3 regions of the Agromyces silvae genome follow, and region 1 is predicted to be linked to each of the others. Evidence: predicted binding sites of a transcription regulator. Region 1 holds the regulator's gene; each other region holds the start of a gene.
The links. Region 1 encodes LexA, which represses DNA repair genes until DNA is damaged. Its sites were predicted from a motif close to TCGAACANNTGTTCGA; they were not measured.

Region 1 (7,099 bases):
GGCGCTCGAGCTGCCCGAGCTGCCGACCACGACGATCGGCTCGTTCCCACAGACCACCGAGATCCGCCGGGCCCGGGCACGGCTCACGAAGGGCGAGCTCGACGAGGCCGCGTACCGCGCCGAGATGCGTGCGGAGATCGAACGGGTCATCCGTCTCCAGGAGGAGCTGGGGCTCGACGTGCTCGTCCACGGCGAGCCCGAACGCAACGACATGGTGCAGTACTTCGCCGAACTGCTCGACGGCTTCGCCGTGACCGAGCACGGCTGGGTGCAGTCCTACGGCTCACGGTGTACGCGGCCGTCGATCCTCTGGGGCGACGTCGCCAGGGCGGAGCCCATGACGGTCGCCTGGTCGACGTACGCGCAATCGCTCACCGCCAAGCCGGTGAAGGGCATGCTCACCGGTCCCGTGACGATCCTCGCGTGGTCATTCGTGCGCGACGATCAGCCCCTCGCGGACACCGCGCGACAGGTCGCGCTCGCGCTGCGCGACGAGATCGCCGACCTCGAGGCGGCGGGCATCCGGATCATCCAGGTGGACGAACCCGCGCTGCGCGAGCTGCTTCCGCTGAAGCGCGCCGACCAGCCGGCGTATCTCGACTGGTCGGTCGGCGCGTTCCGGCTCGCCACGGGCGGCGCGGCGGCACCCACACAGGTGCACACGCACCTCTGCTACTCGGAGTTCGGGGTCGTCATCGACGCGATCCGCAACCTCGACGCCGACGTCACCTCGATCGAAGCCGCGCGCAGCCGGATGGAGGTCGTCGACGACCTCGCCGCGAGCGGGTTCGACCACGGCATCGGGCCGGGGGTCTACGACATCCACTCGCCCCGGGTGCCGAGCACCGACGAGGTGCGCTCGATGCTCGAGCGTGCGGTCGGCGCCATTCCGGCGAGCCGGCTCTGGGTCAATCCGGACTGCGGGCTCAAGACCCGCGGGTATGACGAGACGATCGCCTCGCTCGAGCACATCATCGCCGCGACCAAGGCCGTGCGCGCCGGGATCGCGGTCCCCGGCTGAGCGAGTCGCGTCGCGTGCGCGGCCGGGGCATCCGGCGATCGGATGTCCCGGCCGCGGTCCGCCCGCAGGACGCGGCGACCGGGCGCGGCGGTCGCGACTCACACGTGGCATGCGGTCCACTCGAAGTGACCGCCCAGGTGCGCCGCCTAGCCTGAGAGGCATGCGATTGGCCGTCACCGAGACCGGGTACGGGCCCCGCACCGCGATCCTCATCCACGGCATCATGTCGGACTCGCGGGCGTGGCACCGGGTCACCGCCGAGCTCGAGTCGCACGGCTTCCGGGTCATCGCGGTCGACCTCGCGGGCCACGGCCGGAGCCCGCGGGCCGACCGCTATTCGCCGGCCGCGTGGGCCGACGACGTGGTCGAGACGCTGACACCGCTGCTCGACGGCCCGCCCGACGTGGTCATGGGCCACTCGCTCGGCGGGCTCGTCGCGAGCCTCGTCGCCGACCGCATGGCGCCCCGCGCCGCGATCTACATCGACCCCGCGTTCTCGTTCCCCACGGGGCTGCGCGGGCTCGCGTTCAAGCTCTTCTTCGCGCTCGCCCCGCGCCCGCGCAGGTCGGCGCTCGTCAAGATGAACCCCAAGTGGCACGCCGAAGACGTCGAGATCGAGCTCGCCACGCTGCGCGACTGGGACAAGCGCACGATCCTCGGCTTCAGCGACACCCGGCGGCTCGTCCCACCGGTGTCGCTCGTGGCGCCGACCCTCGTCGTGCTGGCCGAGAAGAGCCTGCTCATCACCGAACAGATCGCCGGGCGGCTGCGGCGGCAGGGTATGACCGTGCAGACGATCGAGGGCACCGGGCACACGGTCTTCCGCGACGACCATGCCGGGTTCATGTCCGCCGTGCTCGAGTGGCTGCGCAGCGTGCCGGCGCCGTTGCAGCCGGTGTCGCTGCAGCCGGTGTCGATGCGTGCCGGGCGCACGTCGCCCGCGACGCGCAGCTGAGCCGCCGTCGCTGAGCGCGCCGGCCCGCGCTCAGACCGCCCGCAGCACCGCCACGACCTTGCCGAGCACCTCGGCCGCGTCGCCGAGGATCGGCTCGAACGCACTGTTGCGCGGCAGCAGCCAGGTGTGCCCGTCGCGCTGCCGGAACACCTTCACGGTCGCTTCGCCGTCGAGCATCGCGGCGACGATCTCGCCGTTCTCCGCGTCCTTCTGGGATCGGATGACGACCCAGTCGCCGTCGCAGATCGCGGCGTCGATCATCGAGTCGCCGACGACCTTGAGCATGAAGAGCTCACCCTTGCCGACGAGCTGGCGGGGGAGCGGGAACACCTCGTCGATCTGCTGATCCGCCATGATCGGCACGCCCGCGGCGATCCGACCGACGAGGGGGACCATCGCCGCATCGTTGATCGGGATCGGCTCGCTGGACGAGGCGCGGGTCTCGCTCCCGGGCAGCTCGATGAGCACTTCGAGCGCGCGCGGCCGGTTGGGGTCGCGGCGCAGGTACCCGGCGAGCTCGAGCTGATTGAGCTGATGCGTGACGCTCGAGAGCGAGGAGAGGCCCACGCCGTCGCCGATCTCGCGCATGCTCGGCGGGTAGCCGCGGTCGGCGACCGACTGCTGGATGACCTCGAGGATGGCGGTCTGCTTGGGCGTGAGCGCCTTGCTACGGCGCCGTCGCGAGCCGGACTCCGGCGTTCGGTCGATGTCGGTGCTCACGGTCTCGCCCCTCGTTGCGGTCGCCTCGCGACCGGATGTCGGTGGTGTCTGATCGACTGTTCTCGGACATTCGAAACTGTATCTGCCCGGCGGGCACGCATCAAACATATGTTCGAGCGTGTCGCGCCTGTTCTCGCACATTCACGGGCGCAGGCCGAGGCAGAAGAAATGGAGAGACACCTTGCGCGGGCGCTCATTCGAAGATACATTCGGAACAGAGCTTCGCATCCGCCGCTCCCGGCCGAGCGGCGGATGCGGCTCGGAATCGGAATCGGTCGCGGCAACGTCAGGAGGAACCATGAGCGAGTCGAACACGATCGACGCCCACGGCGGCTTCGGGGCGAACGTCGGCGCCGGTGCACCCGCCCCTCGGACGCGGCTGCGGATCACGCGTCGCGGCCGGGTCGTGTTGACGACGCTCGCGGCACTGCCGGTCGCCATCGTGGCCTCGGTGTCGGTGCTCGGCGCGGGCATGGCGGCCGCCGACGGAGGTGGGGTGCCGGTCGCCCCGCTCGAGGTCGTGACCGTCGGCCACGGCGACACGCTGTGGGAACTGGCGGAGTCGATCGCGCCCGATGAAGACCCCCGCGAGGTCATCGCCGACATCGTGCGCCTCAACGGGCTCGACGGCGCGGTGGTGCAGCCCGGTCAGCAGCTCGCCCTGCCCGCCGTGCGCTGAGCCGCGGGCTGCGCTGCGCACGCGTGCTGTGCACGTGAAGGCGCCTGCGCGAGGGCTGCCGTCGCCGTGGATAGCATGATCTGGTGACCAGTCTCGAGGATCTCCCCATCAGAGACGACCTCCGTGGCAAGGCACCGTACGGTGCGCCGCAGCAGGCCGTTCCCGTTGCGTTGAACGTCAACGAGAACACGCATCCGATTCCGGAGGCCGTGGCACACGACATCGTCGCGCGCGTCGCGGCGGCGATCCTCGGGTTGAACCGCTATCCCGATCGTGAGTTCACCCAGCTGCGCGCGGCACTGGCCGGGTACCTCGGTCACGGGCTCGAGCCGCGGCAGATCTGGGCCGCGAACGGGTCGAACGAGGTGCTGCAGCACATCCTGCAGGCGTTCGGCGGCCCGGGGCGCACCGCGCTGGGGTTCGCGCCGACCTACTCGATGTACGCGCTGCTCGCGGCCGGGACCGGCACCGCGTGGGTCACCGGCGGGCGCGACGCCGACTACGAGCTGAGCCCCGAGACCGCGGTCGCGGCCGTCCGCGAGCACGATCCCGACGTGGTCCTGCTGTGCGCCCCGAACAATCCGACCGGGACCCCCCTCTCGCTCGACACCGTCGAGGCCGTCGCCGACGCGGCACGCGGCATCGTGGTCGTCGACGAGGCGTATTTCGAGTTCGCCGACCCGGGCACGCCCAGTGCGCTCACGTTGCTCGAGGGCCGGCCGAGACTGCTCGTCTCACGCACGATGAGCAAGGCGTTCGCCTTCGCGGGCGCACGGGTCGGCTACCTCGCCGGAGATCCCGCCACCATCGACGCACTACGCCTGGTGCGCCTGCCGTACCACCTGTCCGCGCTCACCCAGGCGGCAGCGCTCGGTGCGCTCGCGCACGCCGACCAGATGCTCGCGATGGTCGACGAGATCCGTCTCCAGCGGGAGCGCATCTCGAACGAGCTCGAACGACTCGGATTCCGCGCCTATCGGAGCGGCTCGAACTTCGTGCTCTTCGACGGCGTCGACGACCCGCACGCGGTGTTCGAGGGACTGCTCGAACGGGGCATCCTGATTCGCGAGATCGGGCTGCCGGGCAGCCTCAGGGTGACGGCCGGCACCGAGACCGAGACAACCGCGTTCCTCGAAGCCATCGCGCCGTTCGCGCCCCGGTCGGCCCAATAGGATTGAGCGTATGACCTCCCCGAACGCAGGCCGTACCGCGCGCGTGCAGCGCGAGACGAGCGAGTCGAGCATCGACCTGTCGATCGACCTCGACGGCACCGGCACGAGCGACATCGAGACGGGCGTGCCGTTCTACGACCACCTGCTCACCGCGTTCGCCAAGCACTCGCTGAGCGACCTCACGGTCCGCGCGTCCGGGGATGTCGAGATCGACGTGCACCACACCGTGGAAGATGTCGGCATCGCGCTCGGCGCGGCGATCAAGCAGGCGCTCGGCGACAAGTCGGGCATCTCGCGGTACGGGGACGCGCTGGTCCCGCTCGACGACGCACTCGCGCAGGCCGTCGTCGACATCTCGGGGCGCCCCTACCTCGTGCACTCGGGCGAGCCGGCCGGCTTCGAGTACCACCTCATCGGCGGTCACTTCACGGGCTCCATGGTGCGCCACGTGTTCGAGGCCATCACCTTCAACGCCGCGCTCACCGTGCACCTCACCCTGCTCGGCGGCCGTGACCCGCACCACATCGCGGAGGCCGAGTTCAAGGCGTTCGCGCGCGCGTTCCGCCAGGCCAAGGCACTCGACCCGCTCGTCATCGGCGTCCCGTCGACGAAGGGTGCGCTGTGAGCGCGAGCCCTCGGGTCGTCGTGCTCGACTACGGGTCGGGCAATGTGCACTCGGCCGCCAAGGCCCTCGAGCGCGCGGGCGCCGAGGTCGAGCTGACCGCGGACCGTCGCGCGGTGCTGGAGGCCGACGGCCTGCTCGTGCCAGGGGTCGGCGCGTTCGACGCCGTGATGCGCCAGCTGCGTGCGGTCCGCGGTGATGAGCTGATCGACCGCAGGCTGGCCGGCGGCCGGCCCGTGCTCGGCATCTGCGTGGGCATGCAGATCCTCTTCGAGCGCGGCGTCGAACGCGGTGTCGACACCGAGGGGCTCGGCGAATGGCCGGGCGCCGTGACCGAGTTGCCGGCCGACGTGCTGCCGCACATGGGCTGGAACACGGTGGAGCCCGACGACGGGAGCGTGTTGTTCCGCGGGCTCGAAGACGAGCGGTTCTATTTCGTCCACTCGTTCGCCGCGCAAGAATGGACGCTCGAGACGCAGCCGCCGTTCCCGAAACCGAAGCTGACCTGGGCCGATCACGGCGGCCGGTTCCTCGCCGCGGTCGAGAACGGACCGTTGTCGGCGACGCAGTTCCACCCCGAGAAGTCGGCCGAGGCCGGCATCGCGTTGCTCGGCAATTGGCTCCGCTCGCTGCGCTGAGCCGTCACGTACAGATGGGGCACGTCGCACGTCGCTAGGATGCTGTGACTGTGCCGAACGCCGCGAACGCGGCTCCACAATTCGAGGACAGTGATGAGTGAGTTCAACAAGACCCCGCGGCTGGTGCTGCTTCCGGCCGTCGATGTCGCGGGCGGCAAAGCCGTTCGCCTGACGAAGGGCGAGGCGGGCACCGAGACGAACTACGGCGACCCGGTGGACGCCGCCGTGGACTGGGCCGATCAGGGCGCGGACTGGATCCACCTGGTCGATCTCGACGCCGCGTTCGGGCGGGGCTCGAACACCGGGATCTTGAAGAAGGTCATCCGCCAGGTCCGCGGTGTGAACGTCGAGCTCTCGGGCGGCATCCGCGACGACGCGTCGCTCGAGCACGCGCTCGCGATCGGCGCGAAGCGCATCAACCTCGGCACGGCGGCGCTCGAGAACCCCGAGTGGGCCGCATCGGTCATCGCGCAGTACGGCGAGGCGATCGCCGTCGGCCTCGACGTGCGGGGCGAGACGCTCGCCGCCCGCGGGTGGACGCAGGACGGGGGCAACCTCTGGCAGGTCATGGACCGGCTCGAGGAGGCCGGCGCGGCGCGCTATGTCGTGACCGACGTCACGAAGGACGGCACCCTCCAGGGTCCGAACCTCGACCTCCTGCGCCGGATCATGGACCGCACCCACCGGCCGGTCGTGGCCTCGGGTGGCATCTCCAGCCTCGACGACATCGCGGCGCTCCGCGAGCTGGTGCCGATGGGTCTCGAAGGCTCGATCGTCGGCAAAGCCCTCTACGCCGGTGCGTTCACGCTGGCCGAGGCGCTGGATGTCGCCGGCTACTGACCCCGGCTCGTCAGATCCCGGCCGGCCTCTCGCCGACTCCGCGGGGCAGCCCTGGGCCGGCAGGTCGTTCCAGGCCAACCCGCACGCGGCCGACGACGGCCGGATGCCGGCCGACCTCGCTGACGCTCTCGAGCGCTTCCGGGCGGGAGAGGCCGGGCAGTCCGAGGTCGTCCACGCGTTCGCGGGCGCGCGTCTGCTGATCCCGCTCGTCGCCGAGCTCGGCGCCGGCGCGGACGATGCCGGCGATGCACCGGGCGCGCACGGGCTCCGGGTGGACAAGAGCCAGGAGCTCTCGATCGTGACGGTCGCGGGACCCGACGGGCGCAAGGTCCTGCCGGTGTTCGGCTCGGTCGAGGCGATGGGCCGTTGGAACCCGCTCGCGCGGCCCGTACCGGCCGACGGCGTGCGCGTGGCGCTCGCCGCGGCCGATGACGGCACCGATCTCGTGGTGC
Region 2 (7,099 bases), 930 kb from region 1:
CTTGTCAGCGACGCCCGTCCAGCACGCCGCCCGATTCCTGCAGATAGCAGACACCGCAGAGCGACTCGTACGTGACCTCGTGCACCGCACCCTCGTCGACCTCGACCGACTCGTCGATGGCGACCTGGTCGCCGTCGAAGACGAAGACGCCGTCGATCTTGCGCGCGTTGAAGATCGCCTTGCGGCCGCAGCGACAGATGGTCTTCAGCTCCTCGAGGCTGTGCGCGACCTCGAGGAGGCGCCGGCTGCCGGGGAACGCCGTCGTCTGGAAGTCGGTGCGGATACCGTACGCGAGCACGGGCACGTCGTCGAGCAACGCGATGCGCAACAGGTCGTCGACCTGCGGCTTGCTGAGGAACTGCGCCTCGTCGATGAGCAGACTGCTCACGTCCCGCCCGGTCGCCTCGATCACCCGGTTGCGATGCCGCTGGAACGTGTCGAGCACGTCCTCGTCGGGCGCGATCGTGAAGTCGACCTCGCGGGTGACCCCCAGACGAGACACGATCTCGCGATCGCCCTTCGTGTCGACCGAGGGCTTCGCGAGCAGCACCCGATGCCCGCGCTCCTCGTAGTTGAACGCGGCCTGCAGCAGCGCCGTCGACTTGCCCGAGTTCATCGCACCGTAACGGAAGTACAGCTTCGCCATCAGGCGCCCGGCTCAGTCGATGGCATATTCGATCTCCACCGTCACATTCTGCCCCGTCGCGATCGCGCGTGCGCGAAGCCCCACGACACGCGCGAGCGCCACGAACCGATCGAGCTCACGCCGGCGCGGACGCCACGCCTCGTGCGCCTCGGCGGCCACCGTGATCCGGCCGTGCGGCGCCCCGGCCGCCCGCGCCACCTCCACACCCACCCCCGTCGCCCGGCGCGGATCGCCGATCCACGTGAGAGCAGCGCGGTGATCGCGGCACGCTGATGATCGTCGAGCCGTCGCGCATCGCCGGCGTGGTCGGCAACCCGCATGGCGGTGCCGTGCGCGCGACGCACCGACGCGGCGAGGTCGTCGAGCCAGGTCGCCTCGACGCCCGCGCGGAGCGCGCGGCCCAGCGCCTCGGCCAGCTCACGGGCACGATCGACATCCGCACGGGAGAGGTGTTCGGCGGTCGTCACCCGCGCGAGGAACGGCAGCACCTCGCTGCGCAGCACCGACACCCGCGACGGCGGCGCGCTCGCCAGGCCGGGCCGGACGGCGTCTCGCCGGAGCATCGCTGCATTGCTCTCACGCTGCCACGCGAGCACTTCGCGCACGACGGTCGCCGAGTACACGGCGGCCGCCGCGGTCAACGCCAGGATGAAGGCCGCGTTCACAGCGACCAGCGAGATGACCGGCGCGTGCGTCGCCGTCGTCGGCGCGGTACCCAGTACCAGAATCGTGCTGACGCCCGTGGCGAGCACGCCCGCGACGACGAGCGAGACCCACGTGCAGTAGGGCGCGAGCGACAGGATCAGCAGGCCAACGACGAGTGCGCCGAAGTCGTCATAGAGGAACCGGTTCGCGCCTGCCGTCGAGACGTACTCGGCGACGGCAGCGCCGACCGCGAGGGTCACGATGAGCCCGAGCCGCTCGGGCGTGAACGGCGCCCGGGCCGGCACGGTCGCCGCGAGCATCGCGATCGCGGCCGCCAGGACGAGCACCAGCCCGAGCCCCGCCGCGACCGGGAGGCGAACCTCGCCCCAGTGCAGGGCGGTCAGCGTGACGGCGAGCACCGTGGCGAGCGCGGCACCGACCGCCACGATCGGCACGTCGACGACCCCGCCGACCGGATCGACCACCTGCGGCGACAGGTGCAGCGGGCGCCGCCTCACGCCGAGGTGCCAGTCGGCACGCTGAGCACGACGGTGGTCCCGACGTTCCTGATGGACCAGACCTCGACGGTGCCGCCGACGTGTTCGACGCGTCCGCGGATCGAGGTCCGCAACCCGATGCGGTCGGCCGGCACCGCGGCCTCATCGAATCCGACGCCGGCATCCATGACCGCGATGGTCAGTTCGCGGTCGTCGGCCCCGATCGCGACCTCGGCGACGCTCACGCCCGCATGCCGGCGCACGTTGACGAGGCACTGCGCGACGGCCGCGTCGAGCGCCGCGGCCCGCGCGGGCGTGACCGCGCTCAGCGCCGACACGTCGCCGGTGAGGCGGACCTCGAGTCCCACGTGCTCGGCCGCGGTCATCGACTGGTCGAGGTACAGCCAGGTTGCGGATGCCTCGGGCCGAGCGGATGCCCCAGGCTGAGCGGATGCCCCGGGGTGGCCGGATGCCCCGGGGCGGTCGGATGTGCCGGGGCGGTCCGATGTGCCGGCGTGGGCCGATGCCGCGGGCCGAGCGGGTGCCCCGGGGCGGCCGGATGCCCCGGGGCGGTCGGATGTCCCGGGGCGGTCGGATGCCTCGGAGCGGCCGATCGCCCAATCGGGACCCGCGATCAGCGCGAGGTCCTGCCGGATCGCAGTACGCAGCCGATCCTCGACCGGGCCCGAACCGGCCGACGCGATCGCGACCAGGTGCATGAGCGCGGTGTCGTGCAGTCGCGCCGTGGCCCGCAGCTCGCGATGCGCGAGGGGGTCGAGTTCCCGCGCCCGCCGGTCGGCCGGCTGCTCTTCGCTGGTGACTCCCCACACGCCGGCACGCTCACGTCGCGCGCGCCGGCCGGCGCGGTCGACGACGATGATCGCCACGATCACCGCCGTCGCGAACGCGGCCGCGGTGTTCGGCGCCCAGGTCGCCCCGACGAGCCCCGTGCCGATCACGACGGCGAGCTCGCCGAGCACGAAGCCCAACACCGCCCAGGTGACCGCGATCGCGGTGGTGGCGCCCGCCCCGCCGACGAGCACGAGCGCGACCCGCGGCATCGCGAGCACGACGTTGTTCGACGTCGCGAACGGCGAGTCGCCCGACATCACGAGCACCGTCGCGAGCAGCACGGTGCCCGTGCCGCCCGCGAGGTAGAGCACCGTGGACGCCACGGTGGGGCGCAGGGTGACGAGCGCGAGCGCGGCCGCCATGACGACGAGCGCCGCGACCGCGGACCAGGAATCCGGGCGACCCCCGCTGACGGCGCTCGCGACGGCGACGACGATCGCCGCCGTGAGGCAGACGAACGCTGCGGCGTGTGCGGCACGTTGCAGCGCACGCCGGAGGGCGTCGCGAGCGAGCTGCTCTGGGAGGCCAACGGCCATGCGTCCTCCGGGGGAATCCGTCCACGGGATTATCGCACCCGCGCTGCCCCCGCTCCGACACGGCCCACGGAACGGCGCGCCGCCTCAGAACAGCGCGGCGGGATCGGGCGGCGGCGCGAACTCGGGCGCGACGAGACCGCGCCGCGCGCGGTCGGCCCCCGCGGCCGCGCGGGCCGGAACACCGACGGGCGGAGCATCCACCCCCGGGGTCTGACCGGGCCGGGCGCCGAACCGGAACGCGCTCGAGCGCACGCCGCCGGTCGCCGGGTCGGCCGCGCGCGTCGGCAGACCGTGCGCGCGAAGAATCGGCCGCATGCGCTCGGCGAGCCACGCCCGGTACGCCTTCGGCGCGTACGCGTTGCGGCCGTAGTACATCGACCGGTACTTCGGCTCGAGTTCGGGGTGCTCGCGCTCGAGCCACTGCATGAACCAGGGTTTGACCGAGCCGCGCAGGTGCAGCGCGGCCCAGGTGACGCTCGTCGCGCCGGCCGCCTTCGCCTGCCGGACGGCGTCGTCGAGGTGGGCTCGCGTGTCGGTCAGGTAGGGCAGGATCGGCATCATGAACACCCCGCAGTCGAAGCCGGCCTCGCGCACCGCGGTGACCGTGGCGAGCCGCGCCTTCGTACTGGGCGTACCGGGCTCGACGGACTGCTGCAGCTCGTGGTCGTACACCGCGATGGACATGGCGAGGTCGACCGGCACGTGCTCGGCCGCCCGTCGCAGCAGCGGCAGGTCGCGGCGCAGCAGCGTGCCCTTCGTCAGGATGCTGAGCGGCGTGCCGGAGGTGGCGAGGGCGTCGATGACACCCGGCATGAGCGCGTAGCGCCCCTCTGCTCGCTGATACGGGTCGGTGTTCGTGCCGAGCGCGACGTGGTCACGTCGCCACGACGCCTTCGCGAGCTCTTTACGCAGCACGTCGACGACGTTGACCTTCACGATGATCTGCCGGTCGAAGTCGTCGCCGGCGTCGAGGTCGAGGTACTCGTGCGTGGGGCGTGCGAAGCAATAGCTGCAGGCGTGCGAACACCCGCGATACGGGTTGATCGTCCACGCGAACGGCATGGCCGACGCGCCGGGCACGTGGTTGAGAGCGGACTTGGCGAGCACCTCGTGAAAGGTCACCCCGGCGAAGTCGGGCGTCTGCACCGACCGCACCAGGTTGTTCAACCGAGCGAGCCCTGGCAGCGTGTCCGTCTGCTCGACCCCGAGTTCCTGCCCACTCCACCGCACTCCCTCATTCGAACATATGTTCGAACGTCACGCAACTCGCCGCGCCGGCACGCTCTCGCACGAGACATCCACTCACCGTCCAACCCACCCAACGCCGCACACACCCCCTGCCACACATGCCCCACTTTCCCAACTCAGGAACAACGGCCGTGCCGACGGCGTGTCGTCGCCGCCGGCACGGCGCGCCGCGCGGAAATTCCTGAGCAAGGAAAGAGCGAACCGCACTCAGACGGTCAGGCCGCCGGCTGCGGAGCGAGCACGCGCCCGCCCGCGAGCCGCAGCTCCGGCCCCGACCAGCGGGCGCGCAGCCAGCGGTCGTGGCTGGCGATCACGACCGCGCCCGGGTAGGCGCCGAGCGCCTCCTCGAGCTCGGTCGCGAGCGCGAGCGACAGGTGGTTCGTCGGCTCGTCGAGCAGGAACACGTGCGGCGGCCGGGCGATCACGAGCGCCAGCGCGAGCCGGCGCTGCTGCCCGACCGACAACGCCCCGACCGGCCGGTCGAGGTCGCGCCGCGCGAGCAGCCCGAGCCCCGACAGCGGCACCTGCTCGGCCCGCCGCTCCCCCAGCGTCCGCTCGTACAGCGCCCGCGCCGAGGCATCCGGATCGGCGAACCGCACATCCTGCTCGAGCAGCCCGACCCGCAACCCGCGCCGACGGTGCACGACGCCGCCGTCAGGCGCCACACGCCCGGCGAGCAGGCCGAGCAGCGTCGACTTGCCGGCGCCGTTCGCGCCCGTGACGAGCAGCCGCGCCGTCGGCGTGAGCTGCAGCGTCTCGAGGTGCAGCCGGTCCCCGACCGAGACATCCGCCACCTGGATCAGCAGGCCCGCCTCGTCGGCGAGCGCGTGCGACCCCGACGGGATGCCCGCGAACGCGAGCGGCGCGGGAGGCTTGCGCACCTGCTCGCGTTCGAGCGTGTCGAGACGCAGCTGCGCGTTGCGCACCCGGCGACTCACCTGCGATTCGACGCGATTGCCGATATTGCCATAGGACATCTTGTTCCGGTCGCGCATCGGTGCATTGTGCGAGACGTTCCGCGCGGTCTCGACGACCGAGACGCGCAGGTTCCGAAGCTCGTCCTGCTCGTCCTCGTACTGCCGCCGCCAGCGTTCGCGCTCGGCGCGTTTGACGTCGAGGAACTCGGAGAACGTGCCGCCGAACACCTGCCCGCCGGCGCTCGCGAGACCCGCGTCGCGGGCCCCCGCGCCGGACGCCCCGTCCCCGGCGAGCGCGAGCGCGCCCTGCCGACCGGGATCGAGGTCGAGCAGTCCGGTCGCCACCCGGTCGAGGAACGCCCGGTCGTGGCTCGCGAAGAGCACCGGCCCGCGCCACGCGCGAAGCCGCTCCTCGAGGAACGCCGCAGCGGCGTCGTCGAGGTGGTTCGTCGGCTCGTCGAGCAGCAGCGCGTCGGGCGCGCGCAGCAGCAGGGCCGCGAGCGCGAACCGGCTGCGCTGGCCGCCCGACACCTCGCCGATGCGCCGGTCGAGGGCCAACTCACCCACACCGAGCCCCTGCAGGAGCTCGTCGCGTCGCGCCTCGGCCGCCCAGATCTCGGCGCGTTCGGCCGCGTCGAGCGCGGCCGCATAGCGAGCGGATGCCTCGTCGGCGGACCGTTCGTCGGCGCCCTCGACCGCCAGACCGGCGGCGGCCGCGTCGAGCTCGCGCTCGATCGCACGCACCTCGGCGAGCGCATCCTCGAGGATGTCGCCGACGAGGTCGTGATCCGCGAACGGCACCTCCTGCAGGAGCAGGCCGATGCGCGCCGGGCGCGAGAGGGCGCCGTCGACGAGGGCGCCGTCGACGAGGGCGCCGTCGACGGTCGAGTCACCCGCTGGTCGGGTGGCGACCGACGAACGAGGACGCGTATCGAGACCCGTGCCCGCCAGGGTGCGCAGCAGCGTGGACTTGCCGACGCCGTTCTCGCCGATGAGACCGATGCGGTCGCCCGGCGAGACGGTGAAGGAGAGATCGGCGAACACAATGCGTTCGCCGTAGGCGACGGAGAGCCCGTCGGCCCGGAGATAGGGAGAGATCGAAGAACGTACAGCCATGGGGAACCCCATTTCGCGAAGGGCTCCCGGGGGCGCGCACAGCGCGCGACGGCGCAACGGTGCACCGGGCGGCGTGCAGGCGATGGCGCGCGCCCCGGGAGCAAAGGATGAATCCCGCCGGGCATTCGCCGTCGGCCGATGGGTGTGCACGACATGCTGTCGCGATTCAGGCTGTGTTCGGTCAGGCGGTACCTGAGCGAACGACGAGCACACCCGGAGTCAACGGCGCCTCAGGCGCGGGACGATGGGATGTGCTTACTTCATAGCGGAAACGACCGTACCAGATCGTCGCGCGGAACGCGAGGATGCATCGCGCGACAGCGCGACAGCGCGACAGCGCGACAGCGCGGCGGCGCGGTCGGCGCGGGCCGGAGCTAGGCCGTGAGCTTGAGCGCCTTCGCGGTCGCGGCGAGCGACTCCGCCGCCACGGCCGGGTCGTCGTTCAGCGTGCGGCCGTAGTGCGGGATCATCTCGCGGATCTTCGGCTCCCACTCGGCCATGCGGTCGGGGAAGCAGCGCTGCAGCAGCCCGAGCATGATCGGTGCGGCCGTCGACGCGCCGGGCGAGGCGCCCAGCAGGCCGGCGATGGTGCCGTCGGCCCCGGTGATGACCTCGGTGCCGAACTGCAGCACGCCACCCTTT
Region 3 (7,099 bases), 1.4 Mb from region 1:
GCGGCGGCGACCTCGGCTGCGAACGTGTCGAGCGTGCGCTCGCCGCGCAACGTCCGGACGACGGCTGCGCGCTCGCCGCCGTCGAAGCCGCGGATGCGGACCGTCGACCAGAGCGGGACGGCGCCGTCACCGTGCTGACCGGCCACGAACCCGCTCACGCGCTGCCGGTGGATGCCGAGGTCCGCGGCGATCTCGCGCCGGAATCGCAGGGTGTCCAACCAGGACCCCATGCCGATGACCCGGTGCCGGCCGAGGCGCTCGGCGAGCACCGCGACGCCGAGTTCGACGGGGTTTGACACGACGATGACGACCTCTTGACCGGTGCCGCCGGCGGCCAGCGCCTCGGCGTACTCGCGGAACGTCGCGAGGTTCCGCTGGGCGAGCAGGTCACGGTCGATGACCTGGCTCGGGTCGACGGGAACCGTGGCGCCCGCGGCGAGCACGATGACGTCGGCGACGACGTCGTCGGGTGTCGTGGCGACGTCGATGAACGGCGCGTGCTCGTCGTACGCGTCGATGAGGTCGGCGCGGAGCCCGTGCGTCGCCAGTTCTGACGGGCCGCCTACGCGCCCGACCAGCTGCAGCCGAGATGTGGAGCGTACGACGCGCTTCTCGATGAGGTTGGCGCAGACCGCGCGGCCGACATCTCCCGTGGCTCCGAGAACTGCAACATCCATGTCCGGATGCTAGCGGGTGCCCGCGCCTCCTACCGCTGCGTGCCGCGTCGCGGCCACCAGGCTGGCATGAGGGTCGCGATGCGGGCGGCCTCGGCCGAGGCATCCGTCTCGTCACTGAGCGCCCAGGTCTCGATCGCACCGACCAGACCGCCGGCGACGTACGCGGCGGCCTGCTCGATCGCCTCCTCGGTGCGCGGCGCGCCGGGCACACGCTGCTCGCGCCAGACCTCGAGCGCGAGCCGGGCACGGTGCCGCAGCCGGTCGTCGACTGCGGTGCGGAAGATGCCGCGTGTGACCGGACCGAACAGCGTGCGGTACCCGGCTCGCTCCTCGGCGATGTGGTCGAGGATTCGTCGCATCGAGCTCAGGTACCGGTCGGCGACCTCCTCGGGCGCCTCGGCTGTGGGCTCGACGTCGACCTCGGCGATGCGGTCGATGTCACGGCTGAACTCGGCGAGCGCGAACTCGGGCACCCCGTCGGCGTGCCCGTAGAACGTCGTGCGGTGCACGCCGGCCTCGCGGCAGAGCTCGGCGACCGTGATCTCGTCGAGCGGCCGACGCTCGAGCAGCCGCGTGAGCGCCGCGACGAGGGCCTGGCGCGTGCGGATCTGTCTCGGGTCGGGTCGCATCTGATCAGGGTAGTCAGGCTCGCGAGGCATGGGCATCGAACGGGTGGATGCCTCGGGCGAGGCATCCACTCGCCCGAGGCGTGCGCGTCTCGGGCCGCGCTCAGCTCTCGTAGTGGGCGAGGCCCGCGGTCTCGCCGCCGTCGGCGACGAACTCGGCGCCGGTGGAGAAGCTGGACTCGTCGCTCGCGAGGAACAGGACGAGGTTCGACAGCTCGATCGGCTCGCCGACTCGGTGAAGCGCGACGTGGTTCTGCGGCGTGTCGAGCTCGTCGGTCATCGGCGTGCGGATCACACCGGGGTGCACCGAGTTCACGCGGATGTTGTACTGGCCCAGGTCGAGCGCGGCGTTCTTCGTGAGCCCGCGCACGCCGTACTTCGCGGCGTTGTAGCCGGGCAGCGCCTCGTAGCCCTGTAGGCCGGCGGTCGACGAGATGTTGATGATGGACCCCTTGCCGCTCTGCTTGAGCGCAGGTGCAGCGGCTCGGATGCCGTAGAAGACACCGGTGAGGTTGATGGCGATCATCTTGTCCCAGGCCTCGAGCGAGTACTCGTCGACCGGGCCGAAGTTCGCGATGCCGGCGTTGTTCACCACGACATCGAGTCCGCCGAACTCATCGACGGCGAGCTTGACGGCCTGCTCCCATTGCGCATAGTCGGTGACGTCGAGGTGGACGTAGCGGACGTTCTCGCCGAGCTCGGCCGCGAGCACCTCGCCCTCGGCGTCGAGCAAGTCGCCGATGACGACCTTCGCACCCTCCTCGACCAGAAGCCGGGCGTGCGAGGCGCCCATGCCGCGGGCACCTCCGCTGATGAGAACCACTTTGTTACTGACGCGTGCCATGTGTGACCTTCCTCTCGATTCCGGGAACGGGTGCCCCGGGCGGGTCGGCATCGTCGCGGGCTCGTGGCGTCGTGGCTGGTGCCGACCACTTCGTCGGTGTACGTGTCTATTCTACACATGTCGAATAGAAGGCTTATTAGAAGCCCACCGTTTCCTCGTACACCGCCGGTGGACGGCGGCGACGGCGGTGCGCCGAGTTCAAGCCCGGGCGCCGGCCTGAGTCCGGGTCCGGGTCCGGGTCTAAGTCGAGGGTTGAATCGGAGTCCGAGTCCGGGTCCAGCTCGGAATCCGAGTCCGGGGCCGGGGCTAGCTCTGAATCGGAGTCCGAGTCGTCAAGGTCGCCGCATTCGTCGCCGGGATCTGCCGCGTCGGCGAGGACTTCGTTCTGCCCGAAGGCTCGGCGAGCTGCCTCGATGGCCTGCTGGAGGCTGCCGGCACGCAGATCACCTTCCGGCGTGGTGCGGTACACCGCGCCGGTCAAGGAGGTCCACTCGAGCACTCCCCCGTCGAGGTGCCTGAGCGACCACGCGGTCTCGTGTTTCAGATGATGGTGGAACGCGCACAAGTGAGCCAGATTGTCGTGAGCGGTCGCGCCGTGGTCGGCCGCCCAAGCCGCGCTGTGGTCGACCTCGCACCGAACCGCACGCCGTGTGCACCCCGGAAAGCGGCACGTACGGTCGCGCACCTGAAGCCACGTTCGAAGGTCAGCCGGTACCCGATATGAGCCACGGTCGACGTCGAGCACCGCACCGCTGATCGGGTGGGTCAGCAGCCTCGTGAACGACGGTGCGTTCGCGGCCAGACGCCGAGCCGTCTCCGCATCGATCGGACCATAGCCGTCGAGGTCGGCCGGCGACTCGTCGAGACCGAGCAGGCTGAGCACGGGCACCGTCACGTGCACCGTAGGACGAATCGAGGCGAGTCCCGTGCCGGCCGCCGCGTCGCCGACCGGCGCCCCGTACAGCAAGAGGTCACGCGCGAGGTCCGCCTCGAGCTGCGCACAGGTGCGCGACTCGGACGCGTCGGCCTTCGCCACGGTCACCGCTTGCTTCAGCCGGTCGCGTACCAGCAGCGCGTCCGTCGCGCGCATCTGCACGGCGAGCCACGCCATGCCATCCGGTGCGGGCTCGAGCTGCACGGCGCGGTCAGCGAACGCACGCTCATGACGTTGCACGACCGTCTCGATCTGCACCTGCTCGAGCAGCCGCTTCGCATCATGCCGCAGCTTCGCAGGAGTCACGCCCCGCGCCAGCGAGGCAAGCTCGGCATCCGCCCTCGCGAGCGCATCGGATGACCCTTCGACGGCACTCACAGCCTCGACGATGACGCGCACGTGCGCCGCGTCGATCTCCCCCTCGCTCATCGCCGCCAGCGTCGATGGAAGCGCCGTGCAGAGCATGTACGACTCCGACGCGAGGCGCTGCATCGTCCGCTCGGAGACCCGCCACGCGACAGCGAGTTCCGCGATGACCGCACGGCGCGCGAGCTCGTACTGGCCGGTACGCCCGAGATGAGACGAGACGAATGAACGTGCGCGGCTCACCGCGAACTGGATCGCCTCGTGGATCGAGACAAGGCGTTGGGCATCGAGTCGAGCAAGCGCCTGTCTGAGCTCGACGGATGCATCGATCAATGCCGCGAGTTCGGCCTGCGCCTCCACGTGCGACCCGATGTCAGCGGGTGGTGGAATCATGTCTTGCATGAGCAGCAAGATATCACTATCCTCGAATGCGTGTTCGAATCTTTCCACACCCGGCGAGCACCGCAGCGGAGCAGATCAATGAGCGGCGGCGGGTGGCGGATTGCAGGGAGAGAGGTGATGGATTGGAGGAAGAGAGGCAGTGGATTGGAGGGAGAAGTGAGGGGCTGGGCACGGTGGAGTTAATGAGGCTGGGCACGGTGGAGATGAGGAGGCCTGGCACAGGCGAGGCCGAGGAAACCTGGTGAAGGCGACCGAGGTGCAGGCGACCGAGGTGCAGGCGACCGAGGTGCAGGCGACCGAGGTGCAAATGCCAGAGAAGCGAAGCGAGAGGTACTGATGAAGCGAGCGGCCTGACGGCTGTGGCGGTCGTGGTGAAGCCCTCGAAGGCCGCGATCCAGCTCCCTCGACAGAGCGCAGGAGACCGGAGAGCCAGGAGGTTAGAAGAGACGGCGCTGCGCGACGACTGGGGCACCCTCGAGCTCGAGCAGCTGCAGTTTGCGTTCGAGGCCACCCGCATAGCCCGTGAGCGCGCCGTTCGCTCCGACGACGCGGTGGCACGGCACGACGATACTGATCGGATTCCTCCCGACCGCACCCCCCACCCGGCGAGCGAGGTTGCGATCGCCGAGCTCGACCGCCAACGCACCGTACGTCGTGGTCTCTCCGTACGGGATCTCGCGCAACAGGTCCCAGACGGCATGCTGGAACGGGTCGCCGACCGGCGCAATGGGCAGGTCGAACTCCCGTCGCCGGCCTTCGAGGAACTCTGCGAGCTGTGCCGCAAACGTCACGAAGAGGGAGTCGACAGAGGCATCCACGCCCGCACCGATCGAGCCCTCCACTGGGGGGTGCCAGTGCCCCGGAAAATACACGCCCGCCATCGCGTCACCGTCGCCCACGACGAGCAATTCGCCGAGCGCGGTCGGTAGCGTGGCGTGGCGACGGCTCATGCCTCAATCTTTGCGCCTGCAGGTCGCGGCTGCGCCCACCTTTCCAGCGGAAATCAGACAGGTACGCGGACTCGGCTGGGTCTGATTGGAGGGATCCGCCTGAGGGCCCAGCCAAAGGTCGAGGCATCGCGCAGACGCAACAGGCACAGGCCCAAGCTACGCCTGACGGCACCAGCCAGAGGTCGAGGCGTCGCGCAGACGCAACAGGCAAACGCCCAAGCTGTGCCTGACGGCGTCGGGCAGAGGCCCCCGCCGCCGCGGGGTGTGCGGCGGCGGGGATCTGACCCGACGGTTCGGAGGGAGTCCGCCAGCTTGAGGGGCCGCCGCCGGCGTGCGGCCAACGCCAGGTTAACGGAGAGCGTCGTCCGATTTCTTTCATCGTGTGCCCCCAGTTCGGGTGGCGCGCCGCCCCGCTGGGCCGGTCGGGCAACCGAGGCGACGATCGCCACAGCGTCGGCCACCAGGAGCACGGCACCGATCCCGAGCCAGGCCGGCGGCTCGACGCCGGTCGACGCGATCAGCCTGGCGTCGCTTCGGCTCGACTTCGCCGGCCCGGAGGGCTCCGCCGGCGGCATGCGCATCGGCTCGACTTCGCCCGCCCGGAGGGCTCCGCCGGCGGCGTGCGCGTCGGCTCGCCCACGGGACCAACCTTGGAAATCTCGTTGATCGCGCCTGTCTCGGCCACCGGGAACCGGACCGAGGTCTGTACCGCGACCCCGATCATTCCCCTTATAGGGAGTCAAGTCCCCACTTCTCGTGGCCCGCGCTGATCAGATCCAGCCCTGCTGCCAGGCGATCTCGGCGGCCTCGTGCCGCGAAGCGGCGTCGAGCTTCGTCATCGCGGACGACAGATAGTTGCGCACGGTTCCGGGTGCGAGGTGCATGCGTTCGGCGATCTGCTGCACGCTCATCGTCGAGCGGCTGTGCCGAAGCGCGTCCAGCTCACGGTCGGTCAGCGGGCAGCGCTCGGCGGTGAGCGCGGTCGCGGCGATCTCGGGGTCGATGTACCGGCGGCCGGCCGCGACATCGCGGATCACGTTCGCGAGGTCCTCAGCCGGGGTCGACTTCGGGACGAAACCCGACACCTTCGACGCGAGCGCGCGGCGCAGTACACCAGGGCGGGCATGACGGGTGACGATGACCACGCGGGTCGGCACCTCGGCCAAGATGCGGGACGCCGCCTCGAGGCCGTCGGCCTCCGGCATCTCCAGGTCGAGCAGACAGACGTCGGGGCTTGTCTCGAGCGCGAGCGATACCGCCTCCTCGCCGTTCGCGGCGCTCGCGACCACCTCGATGTCGGGCTCGAGGTTCAGCAGTGCGATCAGCGCACCGCGGATCAGATGCTCGTCGTCGGCGACGAGCAGGCGGATCGTGCTCATGCGTTCACCTGCCCTGCGCTCACTCGCTCTTCAACGACCACCGTCGCCGTGAGCTCGAATGTGCCGGCCGAGGCATCCGCAGATGTCCAGCTCATGCGTTCACCTGCCCTGCGCTCACTCTCACGCTCTCCTCGACCGGCACCGTCGCCGTGAGCTCGAAGATGCCGGCCGAGGCATCCGTCGAGGTCTCGAGCCGCCCTCCCACGTCCGCGAGCCGCTCGCGAAGGCCCGCGAGGCCGCTGCCCGCCGCACGCGCGGCCGGGGCGACCGTCGACGCAGCGACACCGTCGTTCTCGATCGACAACACGCTGGCATCGTCGACCACGCGCAGCGTGATCGTCACGCGCGTGGCCTCGCTGTGCCGCAGGATGTTCGTCGTCGCCTCGCGCACCACCGACGCGAGCGCCGCGCGCACCGCGGCGTCCGCCGGCACCACGCCCACGCGCAACGCGCACGACGCCCCCGCAGCGGTGAGCACCTCGCGCGCGTTCTCGAGCTCGTCGTCGAGCGCAACCTGGCGGTAGCCGGCGACCAGCGAACGCGTCTCCTCGAGCGCCTGCTTCGCAATGAGCCGCGTCTCGTGGATGTGCTCGCGAGCCGCCGCCGGATCGACCTCGAGCAGGCGCTCCGCGAGCTCCGACTTCAGCGAGATCACCTGCAGATGATGCCCCTGGATGTCGTGCAGGTCCGACGCGAAGCGCAACCGCTCCTGCGTGACCGCGAGCTCGCCGGCCGTACGGCGGTGGCGTTCGAGGCGCACGACGATCTCCCACCACCACAGGCTCGAGATGAGCATGAACGGCAGCAACGTGGAGTAGATCAGAAACATGATCGCGCCGCCGCGCGGCATCTCGTCGAGCGACCGGTCGAGCACGACCATCGGGAGCACGACGTGCGCGGCGAAGAGCGCCGCCCCCACGC

Region 2: a site for LexA is predicted at 4,415-4,430, ahead of QU602_RS13110 (Rv2578c family radical SAM protein). Genes of this name have one in related genera too.
Region 3: a site for LexA is predicted at 3,872-3,887, ahead of QU602_RS15135 (HNH endonuclease signature motif containing protein). Genes of this name have one in related genera too.

Annotation. Positions count from the first base shown of each region.
Region 1 is NZ_CP133018.1:1,915,659-1,922,757, forward strand. It holds gene metE (5-methyltetrahydropteroyltriglutamate--homocysteine S-methyltransferase) at 1-1,021, shown strand, start outside; gene QU602_RS08835 (alpha/beta fold hydrolase) at 1,182-1,976, shown strand; gene lexA (transcriptional repressor LexA) at 2,007-2,684, opposite strand; gene QU602_RS08845 (LysM peptidoglycan-binding domain-containing protein) at 2,995-3,375, shown strand; gene QU602_RS08850 (histidinol-phosphate transaminase) at 3,459-4,547, shown strand; gene hisB (imidazoleglycerol-phosphate dehydratase HisB) at 4,558-5,172, shown strand; gene hisH (imidazole glycerol phosphate synthase subunit HisH) at 5,169-5,807, shown strand; gene priA (bifunctional 1-(5-phosphoribosyl)-5-((5-phosphoribosylamino)methylideneamino)imidazole-4-carboxamide isomerase/phosphoribosylanthranilate isomerase PriA) at 5,901-6,647, shown strand; gene QU602_RS08870 (SseB family protein) at 6,631-7,099, shown strand, end outside.
Region 2 is NZ_CP133018.1:2,847,970-2,855,068, forward strand. It holds gene QU602_RS13095 (thymidine kinase) at 5-646, opposite strand; gene QU602_RS13100 (hypothetical protein) at 688-1,809, opposite strand; gene QU602_RS13105 (sensor histidine kinase) at 1,806-3,176, opposite strand; gene QU602_RS13110 (Rv2578c family radical SAM protein) at 3,261-4,406, opposite strand; gene QU602_RS13115 (ABC-F family ATP-binding cassette domain-containing protein) at 4,640-6,457, opposite strand; gene QU602_RS13120 (malate:quinone oxidoreductase) at 6,832-7,099, opposite strand, start outside.
Region 3 is NZ_CP133018.1:3,289,652-3,296,750, forward strand. It holds gene QU602_RS15120 (lactate/malate family dehydrogenase) at 1-677, opposite strand, end outside; gene QU602_RS15125 (TetR/AcrR family transcriptional regulator) at 707-1,306, opposite strand; gene QU602_RS15130 (SDR family oxidoreductase) at 1,407-2,096, opposite strand; gene QU602_RS15135 (HNH endonuclease signature motif containing protein) at 2,284-3,849, opposite strand; gene QU602_RS15140 (methylated-DNA--[protein]-cysteine S-methyltransferase) at 4,287-4,799, opposite strand; gene QU602_RS15145 (response regulator transcription factor) at 5,570-6,178, opposite strand; gene QU602_RS15150 (sensor histidine kinase) at 6,270-7,099, opposite strand, start outside.